3 regions of the Halomonas sp. HL-93 genome follow, and region 2 is predicted to be linked to each of the others. Evidence: predicted binding sites of a transcription regulator. Region 2 holds the regulator's gene; each other region holds the start of a gene.
What was found. Region 2 encodes PhoB, which activates phosphate uptake and scavenging genes when phosphate is short. Its sites were predicted from a motif close to TGTCATANNNNTGTCANA; they were not measured.

Region 1: GA0071314_RS01440 (PhoX family protein) is a predicted target of PhoB. The motif match lies at 2,494-2,511, and genes of this name have one in related genera.
Region 3: GA0071314_RS14410 (CYTH domain-containing protein) is a predicted target of PhoB. The motif match lies at 1,931-1,948, and genes of this name have one in related genera.

The regions. Positions count from the first base shown of each region.
Region 1 is NZ_LT593974.1:319,675-323,891, forward strand. Features, by position in the region: gene mgtE (magnesium transporter) at 1-24, opposite strand, end outside; gene GA0071314_RS01425 (DUF6482 family protein) at 182-520, opposite strand; gene GA0071314_RS01430 (1-aminocyclopropane-1-carboxylate deaminase) at 650-1,666, opposite strand; gene GA0071314_RS01435 (Lrp/AsnC family transcriptional regulator) at 1,903-2,409, shown strand; gene GA0071314_RS01440 (PhoX family protein) at 2,573-4,217, shown strand, end outside.
Region 2 is NZ_LT593974.1:4,049,766-4,053,982, forward strand. Features, by position in the region: gene GA0071314_RS18850 (chorismate--pyruvate lyase family protein) at 1-523, shown strand, start outside; gene ubiA (4-hydroxybenzoate octaprenyltransferase) at 559-1,449, shown strand; gene phoB (phosphate regulon transcriptional regulator PhoB) at 1,546-2,235, shown strand; gene phoR (phosphate regulon sensor histidine kinase PhoR) at 2,238-3,563, shown strand; gene cysZ (sulfate transporter CysZ) at 4,121-4,217, opposite strand, start outside.
Region 3 is NZ_LT593974.1:3,106,805-3,111,021, reverse strand. Features, by position in the region: gene GA0071314_RS14420 (L-threonylcarbamoyladenylate synthase) at 1-8, shown strand, start outside; gene GA0071314_RS14415 (ion transporter) at 58-975, opposite strand; gene GA0071314_RS14410 (CYTH domain-containing protein) at 1,012-1,899, opposite strand; gene GA0071314_RS14405 (TIGR00153 family protein) at 2,036-2,716, shown strand; gene GA0071314_RS14400 (inorganic phosphate transporter) at 2,763-4,031, shown strand; gene argA (amino-acid N-acetyltransferase) at 4,163-4,217, shown strand, end outside.

The DNA of each region.
Region 1 (4,217 bases), 410 kb from region 2:
GATGTATTTTTCATCATCGAGCATAGAGTCCATCCTTTGGGAAACTGGTTTTCAACACAGACACTTGAAAGCTCTTGATGGCACTGTATCAATGTTATAGACAGGCGTGGCTGAACGCCATAGAGGCTTTTCATGCGCGGGTTATTGCCGTTAGCTGGAAGCGCATACTCGTTGCCAGCGCTTACCCCTGCGTTGCAAATGCCACCCGTACGCCGTAGGCCATGCGCTGTTTAGTGGACACGGGTGGAATATCGGTGCCCACCATTTCATCGGCGGCATCGGCCCAGGTCAGCGTGCCATGAGTGAATCCCAGCGGTGCCAGTGCGCGACTGACCCACTGTGTGCCCGTAAAGCGCTGGGTTTCGCCTTGCTTGTCAGTGAGCAAACAGACGGCGTTATCCTGATGCAGGCGAACGATATACCACCCCATATCCAACCCATGTAGTTCAACGTCGGGGAGCGGGGCGGGTAATTGGGCCAGTTCGTCAAGGGTGACACGTGCGGGGAGAGTGGAAGGCATGGCGTATCCTCATCAGTGAATAGGCTATACACCAAGACTAAAGGTTGTACTTTATTTGTACAGCAGTAGCCGCCTGATCGGCGTTATTTAGGCGCTCAATCAGACGGGACGAGGTAGGCGTTTTACGCCTTAGCCATTACGAAACAGGAAGCTGTAGGCGTTTAGTGCAGGTACGCCGCCCAGGTGGACGTACAGCACTTTGGAGCCCGCTGGGAACTCACCGTTGCGCACCATATCGATCATGCCGTGCATGGATTTGCCTTCGTAAACCGGGTCGGTGAGTACGCCCTCCAGGCGGGCGCACAGGCGAATAGCCTCTAATGTGCCTTCATTGGGTAGGCCATATTCCGGGCCGCCATAGCGGGTATCCAAAATGACATCGTCATCGGTAATGCCGCCTTCCAGCTCTACCAGTTCGGCGGTGTTGCGGGCGATACGCAGGATCTGTTCGCGGGTTTGCTCAGGCTTGGCAGAGGCGTCAATGCCAATCACTCGCTGGGCACGGCCATCGGCGGCAAAGCCCACCACCATCCCCGCCTGAGTGCTGCCGGTGACCGAGCACACCACGATATAGTCGAATTTGAAGCCCAGCTCTTTCTCCTGCTGGCGAACCTCTTCGGCAAAGCCTACAAAACCTAAGCCGCCGTTCGGGTGTTCGGAGCAGCCAGCGGGGATCGGGAAAGGCTTGCCGCCCAGCTGGCGAACATCTTCCATCGCCTGCTCCCAGCTGGGGCGAATGCCGATATCGAACCCCGCGTCGTCCAAGCGCACGTCGGCGCCCATGATGCGCGACATCTCGATATTGCCTACCCGGTCATACACTGCGTCGGAATAGTTGACCCAGTTCTCCTGTACCAGCACGCACTGCATGCCCAAATGAGCGGCCACGGCGGCCACCTGGCGGGTCTGGTTGGACTGAATGCCGCCAATCGATACCAGCGTATCGCAGCCCTGTTCCAGCGCTTCGGGAATCAAGTACTCCAGCTTGCGGGTTTTGTTACCGCCAAAGGCCAGACCGCTGTTGCAGTCTTCGCGCTTGGCGTAGAGCTCCACGTCACCCCCCAGGTGTTCACTCAGACGTTTGAGTGGCGTAATGGGGGAGGGGCCAAAGGTGAGCGGGTAACGTGGAAAGCGTTCTAGGTTCATAGCAGGCTCCTGCATATAAGCGTTTCAGTGCGAAATAGAAAGCTCGCTTGGCGAGGGTTTAGATGAAAGATTTAGGTAAAAGCTTCGTGTGAACAGTTGGCGGGCTCTGCTATTTATACTAAGTGTTAGCTGATGTTTTTGTGTTGCAAAATAAGAGGCTTTAAAGCAATAAGTGTTGGCATTAAATGATTTATATGGTTTTAAATGGTGTCTAAAGATCAATAAGGTAAATAATAGTGCGCTCAAAAACTTCCCGTTCAGGCGCCGAGCCTGATGATCAGGCGGCTGAACTAGACCGAACAGACCGACGTATTCTGAAGCTGCTGCAAGACGACGCTACGCTCTCCAATGTGGCGCTGGCCGAGCAGGTGAGCCTGAGCCCTGCGGCGTGCTTACGCCGGGTGGAAAAGCTCAAACGGGACGGGGTGATCAGCCGGGTGGTGGCGCATTTAGACCCGGAGCAGCTACAGGCAGGCATGGTGGTGCTGATTGGCGTGGTGCTGGATCGCTCGACGCCGGAATCCTTCGCTGCCTTTGAAGAGGCGGCCCAAAAAGTATCCGGCTGTATGGAGTGCCACGTGGTCACCGGGGAGTTTGACTACTTTATGTTGGTACGCACCCGGGACAGCCAAAGCTTCAACAGACTACACGCCGAACAGTTGCTCTACCTGCCCGGCGTGCGTCAAATCCGCTCGTTTATGGGCCTGCGACAGGTGGTCTCGACCCATAAGGTGCTGGTGTAGCTTGGCCAAGTTAATGGCTACCAAGTGTGCTCGGTTACTGGTCATTTCCTTATGCCGTCCGCGTTCATCTAAATGCAGACATGCCGTCATCGTGCTGTCACTCAGCGTGGTTAGGATCCTCTAATGTTACATCGTTGACCGTAATGATCAGAGGGAAACCATCATGAGCAAGGAAATCGAAGATCATCGTCTGTTTAATCAGAGTGGTAATGAGCCATTTGCTGACATACTGGCACAGCATGTGTCGCGGCGTGATGTCATGCGCGGCGGCCTGAGCGTGGCGGCTGCCTCAATGCTTAGTTTTGGCGGTGCTGCTCAAGCGCTTGCCTCCAACGGATCACAAAAAACACCGCTCACGCTGGCCTTTGAGGCGGTCCGGGGTTCGCATACCGATGCCGTCGTGGTGCCTGACGGCTACGTGGCTCAGGTATTAGTGCCATGGGGCACGCCGCTAAATCAAAATGACTCGTGGCAGCCTGACCAGCCAATGACCCCTGAGCGTCAAGCGGCGAGCGTGGGCATGCACCATGACGGCATGGCCGGTTTTGCCCTGGATGCCGATAACGCCTCGCGCCGTTTTGTGCTGGCGCTCAATAACGAATACATCGATCAAACCGCGCTGTGGGCCCCTCAGGGCGGTCCCACTAACGCTGATGAGGGTGAGCGCCCAGCGGAGGAGTCGCGCACCGAGATCAACGCGCACGGTGTCACCATTGTAGAGGTTGAAAAAGACGCCAATGGGCAATGGGCGCATGTACCGGGCTCCCGCTATAACCGCCGCTTTACCAGCGCAACGGAAATGGATCTGGCGGGCCCTGTGGCGGGCAGCGACTACGTTAAAACGCGCTTCTCTCCGGCGGGCACCCAAACCCGCGGTACCAACAATAACTGCGGTAACGGCGTCACCCCCTGGGGCACCTACATTGCCTGTGAAGAGAACTGGCCTAACGTCTTCGTCAACACTGGCGAGCGCTTCCAGGACGACGCCCGGATTGGCATTCCCACCGAGCGTGGCCGTTACGCCTGGGAAACGTCGGCAGGCGATGCCTCAGAAGAAAACGACGAGTTTGCCCGTTTTAACATCACGCCACGCGGCGAGCGCGCCGAGGATGATTATCGTAACGAAGCGCGCACCTTCGGTTATCAGGTCGAGATCGACCCCTATAGCGATGCCCGCGCCGTCAAGCGCACGGCACTGGGCCGGTTCCGCCATGAAGGGTGCTGGTTAGGCAAGCTGGAAGCTGGCCAGCCAATCGTTTATTACTCCGGTCACGATGCCCGCAACGAGTACGTATATAAATACGTGTCCGACGCCGCCTGGGATCCTGCCGATGCCAACCGGCCGGGCGAGGCGTACGACCGTCTTTCCATTGGCCATAAATATCTCGATAACGGCACCCTGTACGTAGCCCGCTTTCATGCCGACGGCAGCGGTGAGTGGCTGCCGCTGACGCCCGAGGCTGAGACCCGGGATGGCCGTACATTGGCGGCGGCGCTGGGCCTGGAAGAGAACGATTTAGCCGGTGTGATTATCAATACCTGCGATGCGGCGGACCTGCTGGGGGCCACGCCGATGGATCGGCCCGAATGGGCCTCTGTTGACCCTGCATCGGGCGAGGTGTATCTCACTCTGACGAATAACTCACAGCGCATCGCTGAAGATTCACAGCCAACCTATACCAACGACGGTGAGCGCTTGGAGCAGGTGGGGGTAGGTTATGACTTGGCACCCACTAACGCGGCTAATCCACGTGCCAATAACGAGGCTGGTCACATTATTCGCTGGCGCGAAAGTCGCCTGCCAGATG
Region 2 (4,217 bases):
TTGGCGACCCGTCAAGGCATTGCGACCGTCGATGAGCGCGGCGTGGTGGCAGTGGGTTGCCTCCACAGACTCATTGACAGCGCGTATTATGGCAGCAGGCGGCGAGCGGCCTTTCCGCGTGCAGCTGTTGCGCCAGGGCGTTGGGCTACCTCAGCCGCATGAGGCCCAGGCGCTGGGCCTAGCGGCAAGGCGCTATGCCTGGCTGCGCGAGGTGGCCCTGTGCGTGGATGAGACCCCGTGGGTCGTGGCCCGCTCGGTGGCCCCCCTTGAAGCCCTGCGTGGCCAGCGACTGGAACGCCTGGGGGAGCGGTCGCTGGGTAGTTGGCTATTTAGCCAGCCTGACCTGGTACGCGGCCCGCTATATGCCACGCGTCATGCACCTGGGTTTGTTTATCCCTGTGACAAACGCGTTAGCAGCCAGTGGGGGCGACGCTCGGTTTTCCAACACGCGGGGCTATCGCTGCTGGTTCAAGAATACTTTTTATCGACCATGGCGGATGATCTTGCGCTGCCTTCGCGCTAGGCTAACGCTGCGTCTCTTGGATGGGTGAGGTAAGCATGGATCGTTCTCTACTGCGGCCAACGGGAATGGGTCGCCTGATGGATTTTATACGGCTGATGCGGCTGGATCGGCCGATCGGTACCTGGCTGCTGATGTGGCCCACGCTATGGGCCTTGTGGATGGCCGCTGAAGGTGTACCAGGGCGCGACGTGCTATTGATCTTTATCGCCGGGGTCTACGTGATGCGCGCAGCGGGGTGTGTGGTCAACGATTATGCTGACCGCCACGTTGATGGCTATGTGAAGCGTACCCAACATCGTCCGTTAGCCACCGGGCGGATCAGTGAAACCGAAGCCCAGTTGCTGTTTATCGGGCTGGTGGCTGCGGCGTTTATGCTGGTGCTGTTAACTAATTGGTTTACCGTTTTGCTGTCGGTGGGCGGCGTATTACTGGCGTTCATCTACCCGTTTATGAAGCGCTACACGCATTTCCCTCAGGTGGTACTCGGCGCGGCTTTTTCCTGGGCGATTCCGATGGCCTTCGGGGCGGTCTTGGGCGATGTGCCGGTGGAGGCGTGGTTACTGTTTTTTGCCAATCTGCTGTGGACCGTCGCCTACGATACCCAGTACGCCATGGTCGATCGCGACGACGATATCAAGATCGGCATCAAATCCACGGCCGTGCTGCTGGGCAACGCCGACCGGCTGGTAATTGGTCTGCTTCAGCTTGCCACGCTGGCACTTTTGGCTTGGGTGGGCGCGCGCGTCGGTTTGGGCGGTTTTTTCTGGCTTGGTCTGGCGGGTATGGCGGCGACGTTCATCCACCAGCAGCGTTTGATCCGTCAGCGTGAGCGGGACCCGTGTTTCCAGGCATTTTTGAATAATCATTGGTCAGGTCTACTGGTGTTTGCCGGGATTGCGCTGAGTTGGTGGCCGATTGCTGGCTAATCCCTGGTAATGTCATAGAATTGTCATCAAGTCATGGTGTGATCGTCATTGACATGTCACTGGATTACTTTCTATCGAACACCGTGAGGCTCTGGAATGACCGCCAAGACCGTACTGATCGTCGATGATGAGGCACCCATTCGCGAAATGATCGCGGTGGCGCTGGAAATGGCTGACTATCGTGTTCTTGAAGCGGACAACGCCCAGGATGCCCACGCCATGGTAGTTGACCACCAGCCCGACCTGCTATTGCTTGACTGGATGATGCCCGGCACGAGTGGCATCGAACTGGCCCGGCGTCTCAAGCGAGAGGAGGCGACCGCCGAATTGCCAATTATTATGCTCACCGCCAAAGGCGAAGAGGATAATAAAATTCAGGGCCTGGAAGCGGGGGCCGACGACTACATCACCAAGCCGTTTTCGCCTCGCGAACTGGTGGCGCGCTTAAAAGCCGTGCTGCGTCGCGCTACGCCTCGCGGCGTAGAAGATCCTATCGAAATTAACGGATTACTGCTTGATCCGGTAGGCCACCGGGTAAGCGCCTACGGTAAAGCGCTGGATATGGGGCCCACCGAGTATCGATTGTTACAATTCTTTATGACCCATCAGGAAAGGGCCTATACGCGTAGCCAGCTGCTTGATCAGGTGTGGGGAGGCAATGTCTATGTGGAAGAACGCACGGTAGATGTTCATATACGTCGGTTACGTAAAGCCCTGGGCGATGCGCACCAGAACTTAATCCAAACGGTACGCGGTACTGGCTACCGCTTTTCCGCGCGAGTTTAACCTTGCGTTTGTGGAGCCGTGAACTGTGGCGCTTGGTGGGATGGGCGGCACTCGGCACGTGCTTGGGCTGGCTAGTCGGTATGCCTGGGCTAGGGTTAGCCGCTGGCTTCGCCGTGTGTTTGATCTATCACTTGCGGCAATTACGCGCCGCATATCGCTGGCTGACGCAACAGCCGCAGGATGAGCCACCCGCCGCACGCGGCCTTTGGGGCGAGCTATTTGACCGCCTATACCGCTATCAGAAAAGCCAACGGATTACCCAAAGTCGTCTGCGTACGACGCTTGCCCGCATTCAAGAGTCCTCTGAGGCCATGCGTGACAGTGTGGTGATGCTCGACCGTCACGGCGACCTGGAATGGTGGAATAGCGCTGCCAGCGATATGCTAGGGCTGCAAACGGCCCACGATCGCGGCCAGCATATTACCAATCTGCTGCGCGACCCGCGTTTCATCAGCTACTTTAATGCGCGTGACTACGGTGAGCCGCTGACACTCACATCGCCAATAGACGAACGGCGCATTCTGCAGTACCAGATTACCCTTTATGGTGACGATGAGCGTTTAGTTATGGCGCGCGATATCACCCGGTTGCATCGACTAGAGCAGATGCGGCGAGACTTTGTGGCCAATGTTTCCCACGAGCTACGTACGCCGTTAACCGTGCTGTCGGGGTATCTTGAAACCTATGGTGAACTGGCTGATCAGCTCCCCCCTCGCCTGGGGCGGGGAATTGAGCAGATGGAGGCCCAAACACAGCGCATGCAGAATTTGGTAAATGACTTACTGCTGCTGTCTCGCTTAGAAATTGATCAAGGCGGTCAAGATCATCAGCATCTTGATGTGACCGCCTTGTTAAACAGTGTAGGAGCTGATGCTCTGGCGCTTTCTGATCATCAGCATACGCTTAGGGTCGACAGCGATTACCCCGCACAGCTAGTGGGTAGCGAGCAGGAAATGCGTAGCGCCGTGTCTAACCTTGCCTTTAATGCGGTGCGTTATACCCCTCCAGGCAGCACGATCACACTGCGCTGGACAGCGTTTGGCCAAGGCGCGTGTATCGAAGTGTGCGACGACGGGGAGGGGATCGACCCCGTGCATATTCCGCGTTTGACCGAGCGGTTTTATCGCGTTGATAAGGGCCGCAGTACCGCGACCGGGGGCACCGGGCTTGGACTTGCCATTGTAAAACACGTCTTGTTGCGCCACGACGCTCAGTTACAAATTGATTCACGCCCGGGCGAAGGTGCTCTGTTCCGCTGTGTGTTCCCGGCGACCCGCCTCATTACCCCTGCCACTCCGCCGCGTAATGCGTCGTCGATGACGCAATAACCCTGCGCCGTGAGTGGATATTCCCGTTACATGTGTCATTACGACTCACAACGTGAGTATCCATTTGTCACGCTTCGCTCATGCAGTGATAGGAAGCATAAAAAAACAACTCTTTGTTATCATTACATAATAAATAGCTTAGTGGGTAGCTGGCACAGAGTCTGCTCTTAAATAAATACGACAGTCGCCTTGTATTGTAAAATGCAGAAAACTGTTGATACTTTTCTTTACATAGTAGGGAAAAGTAACTACGCTTAGATAGTGAACCGATGCGAGGCAAGGACGTCTTGTGTCAGCAGGGATGATTGAAGATTCACAGGATGAATCTAAAAGGCGATCACACTGCCAGTCAGGGTAACGTCCACGGTTGGAATCCCGCAAAAGGATTGGAAGCTGGTTAGCAACATCGCCTAAAATGATCACTGTCGAAGACCCCGCCACGGCGGGGTCTTGTTTTTTACTGGGTTCTATTCGATATCGCTCCCTGCGATATCACGCCATCGCCTCTCATTAACGCGATTTTTTTCCACACCGTCTTGCGGTTAATGCACATCTTCTCAAGGCTTGGTGAGCGTATGGACATCACGGTAGTGGTCATCCCACATTAGCACGGCCCCGGCCACGGCACCGGGAATCAAGAACAGGTTGGCTAGC
Region 3 (4,217 bases), 940 kb from region 2:
CTATTTAAATTGCTTTATACCTAACGACGGCACGTGTCACTCATGCTCGCCCCAGGTTTAACTATCCTGGGGCGCGTTTTTGTCTGCGTCTTTCCCCTGGTCGTCTTTCTTTTCATCGTCTTGCTTACGCGGATCTTCGCTGTCTTCGTCCAGCCAGGTGCCGCAGCGCAGGCAGTAGCGGGCGCGTTTTTCATGGTGGTCGTGGCCGCAGCCGGGGCAGGCTTCATCGGAATAGCGATCTTCGCGAATCGAACGAATCACCTGGGCGGAGAACACCCCGGTGGGTACGGCGATAATTGAGTAACCCAGCAGCATGAGCACCACGGTGATGGACTTGCCTAGCGGCGTTGCTGGGACAATGTCGCCATAGCCCACCGTGGTCATACTGACGATCGCCCAGTAGATCGACATGGGAATACTGGTAAAACCAGCTTCCGGCGATTCGATCACATACATCAGCGCGGCAAACAGCGTGACCACCATAAAAATGGCGAAGAAAAACAGCAGAATCTGACGCAGACTACGCTTTAACGCATCAATCAGCAGCCGCGCTTCACCGACAAACTCCATCAGCCGTAGAATGCGGAAAATCCGCAGCACCCGCAGGATCCGCACAATCACCAAGGCGTGGGCACCGGGTATCAGTAACACCAGCCAGGTGGGCAGGATGGCGATCAGGTCGACAATGCCGTAGAAGCTTTTCAGATAGAGCGTAGGGCGCTCCAAGCAGTACATACGCAGCAACAACTCGACGCTGAACAGCAGGGTAAATATCCACTCCAGCACATATAAAAGCGTACCGTAGCGCTCGGCATAGGCCTCAACACTGCTCAGCAAAATTACTAACACGCTGAGCAAGATCGCCAAAATCAAGCCGATGTCGAACGCTTTGGCCCCCGGCGTATCAGACTCGAAAATGATATGGAAGAGCTTCGTGCGCAATCCTTCTGCGCCCGGGTGTAAGGGAAAGTTCATCAATACCGTCCTGAAAGAGCCGTAAAAGCAGCAGGTTTAGCGTAGCGCGGTTTGATACGCCAAGCGATGGGCAAAGGCCAATGCCGCTTGGCCATAGGCAACGTTGGGTTGATTAGAAATTTCCAAGGCATGGCGCATCGTCTCGGTATCATCATGCTCCTCATCGGTGAGTGACGGCTCGGCCGAAAGCGTGGCGAGCGCTGTTTGAGCGATGGCCAGGTGCTCGGCGCTGTGGCTGTCGTGGTAGGCGTCCAGCGCCAGCGTAGCGCGATGCATCCACTGCGCGGGCGTTGTGGCTTCGGGCAGTGGCCAGTGTTGAGCGGCTAAAGCATTGCCCCGGGCCGCCTTGCTGCTGTCGGAGGGACGCAGCGGTACATGCTCAGCCAGCGCCAGGGCGAGGGACCAAAGTGCCTCAGGCTCCCCTTTTTTAAGCTCCAGTTCGGCTTCACAAATAGTGGCCTGATACCCGCCGCTATGAATCTCCCCCTGGTCCAAGGCCAGCTCGATGTGGCTTTCCTGCCACACTACTTGCCAGCTTTGGCGTACAAAGTCGGTATTTAAGCGGGGGGCAAGTGCAGAAATCACTTGGCTCGCCTCGCCCTGAAAAGGGGGCAGCTCGGCTAATCCTTGGGTATCCAACGCAAGCGAAGCCACAGGCCACTCCCACTCCTGGCGCTGAGAAAATCCGCCGCCCCCGTGACCCGCCGTTTTAACCGTTTGCAGCACCTGATCATCCACCTGACGCAGCCGCACGGCGATGTGCGCCTGGGCCAATGCGCCCTGGGGCGTATCGAAATAGGTATTGATGAGCGTTTGCCGCTGAGGCGTCAACCCCTCTAAAAGGGGGTGCTGGCAAAGTGCCACTGGGCCATCAGGGGCGAGGGCAAGCTTCAGTTCGATCTCGGTTGGCGCTGAGGGTTTCATAACAATTGCCACCTCTATACTATGACATTTAGATTAAATTTTAATGACATTGTGAACTTTTCATGACGGCGGCAGACGCACTCACTATACTGTGGCCGCCATTTCCTGGCTTCCCGAAAACAGGCGTAAAGGCTTTATGGTTACTTCTAACCCTTTCTCCGCGATGTTTGGCCGCTCGCCATTCCAGCCGCTACTCGCGCATATCGTCAAGGCGAACGAATGTGCTGACCAACTCCTGCCTTTCTTCGAAGCAACGCTGGCAGGCGATTGGGAGAGCGCTGGGCAGCTGCGCGAAAACGTCACTCGCTTAGAGCACGATGCAGACGTACTCAAAACCGAGCTGCGTTTAAACCTTCCCAACACCATGTTCTTGCCCGTCTCGCGTTCTGATCTGCTCGACCTGATCAGCGTACAGGACAAAATCGCCAATAAAGCACGCGACATTACCGGCATTATGCTGGGACGTAAAATGACCGTGCCCACCGAATTGGCGGATCCCATGCGTGACTACATCCGCACTAGTGTGGCGTGCGTGGCGCAAGCTCGCCAGGCGCTGGAAGAACTCAAGGACCTGTTGGAATCGGGCTTTGGACGCAACGTCTCGGATGTGATGCAGAACATGATTCGTGAACTGCATACCCTTGAGCACCAGGCGGATGGCCAGCAGGTCGCGATTCGCCGCCAGCTATTTAGCCTGGAAAGTGAGTTGCCACCGGTTGATGTGGTCTTCCTTTATAAGATTATCGACTGGGTCGGCGAGCTATCTGACCGCGCTGAGCGCGTAGGCAGCCGCCTTCAGATCATGACCGCCAATTAATTTGTGCGCCCAAATTAATACCTGATCCCCAAACAAGGGAAGCGTTATGCAGATCATTGCTCAGTATGGTGATATTTTTATCATCCTGGCCTGTCTTTTCGGCTTTTTTATGGCCTGGGGCGTGGGTGCCAACGACGTCGCCAACGCCATGGGTACCTCGGTTGGCTCGAAGGCCATCACCATTAAACAGGCGATTATGATCGCCGTGGTATTTGAGTTCCTAGGGGCTTGGCTTGCCGGTGGTGAGGTGACCAACACCATCCGCAAAGGCATTATCGACCCCGAACTGCTTCAAGAAGATCCTCAACTTCTGGTTTACGGTATGCTGGCGTCGCTATTGGCGGCGGCGACCTGGCTATTAATTGCCTCCATGAAAGGCTGGCCGGTATCGACCACCCACTCGATTGTGGGCGCGATTGTCGGTTTTGCGGTAGCCGGATTGGGCGCAGCGACGGTGGATTGGGGCAGCGTGGGTACTATTGCTGCCAGTTGGGTGGTCTCGCCATTGTTGGCAGGCACGGTGGGCTTTGTACTGTTTAAGTCGGTACACCACTTGGTATTTGAAGCCTCTGACCCGCTAGCTGCCGCCAAGCGTTATTTGCCCGGCTATGTGTTCCTGGTGGGTTTTGTGGTGGCCATGGTTACCATGACCAAGGGCTTAAAGCACGTGGGGCTGGATATTACCTTTTCACAAAGCCTGGTGCTGTCGATCATTCTTGGTTTGATTATCACTGGCATTGGCGTGTTGATGGAGCGCCGCGTACAGTACGTGCAAAGCAGCGACGACCATTTTGGCTACGCCAATGTGGAGCGCGCCTTTGGCGTGTTGATGATTTTCACGGCCTGCGCCATGGCGTTTGCCCACGGTTCTAATGACGTGGCTAATGCGGTTGGCCCGCTAGCGGCGGTCATCAGCGTGGTACAAACCGGTGGCGAAATTGAAGGCTCGGCGCTGGTGCCCTGGTGGGTGCTGGTGCTCGGCGGTGGCGGCATCGTAGTGGGCCTGATCACCTACGGGCATAAAGTGATTGCCACCGTGGGCACGGGAATCACCGAGCTGACCCCCAGTCGTGGCTTTGCAGCAACGCTTGCCGCTGCCACCACCGTGGTGCTGGCTTCTGGCACAGGCTTGCCGATCTCGACCACGCATACGCTGGTGGGTGCCGTGCTTGGGGTGGGCTTGGCGCGGGGTATGACCGCGCTCAACCTGCGAGTAATTGGCACCATTGCCATGTCGTGGTTGATTACGCTTCCCGCCGGTGCTGGCCTGGCCATTTTGTTCTTCTTTATGCTTAAGGGTATGTTCGGCGGCTAACGATGCATAGTATGACGTTAACTTACGCGTAAAATCATGGCGGCATCTTCATTAGAAGGTGCCGCTATTTTTTGCGCTCTGGTAAAGTAATCAATAGCGAGTTCATTCACCTGCTGCCGGAGAGCGGCCCCTTGGATACACGTTTCCCTTTTGTCGACTGGTTTCGTAATGCGTCCCCCTATATTA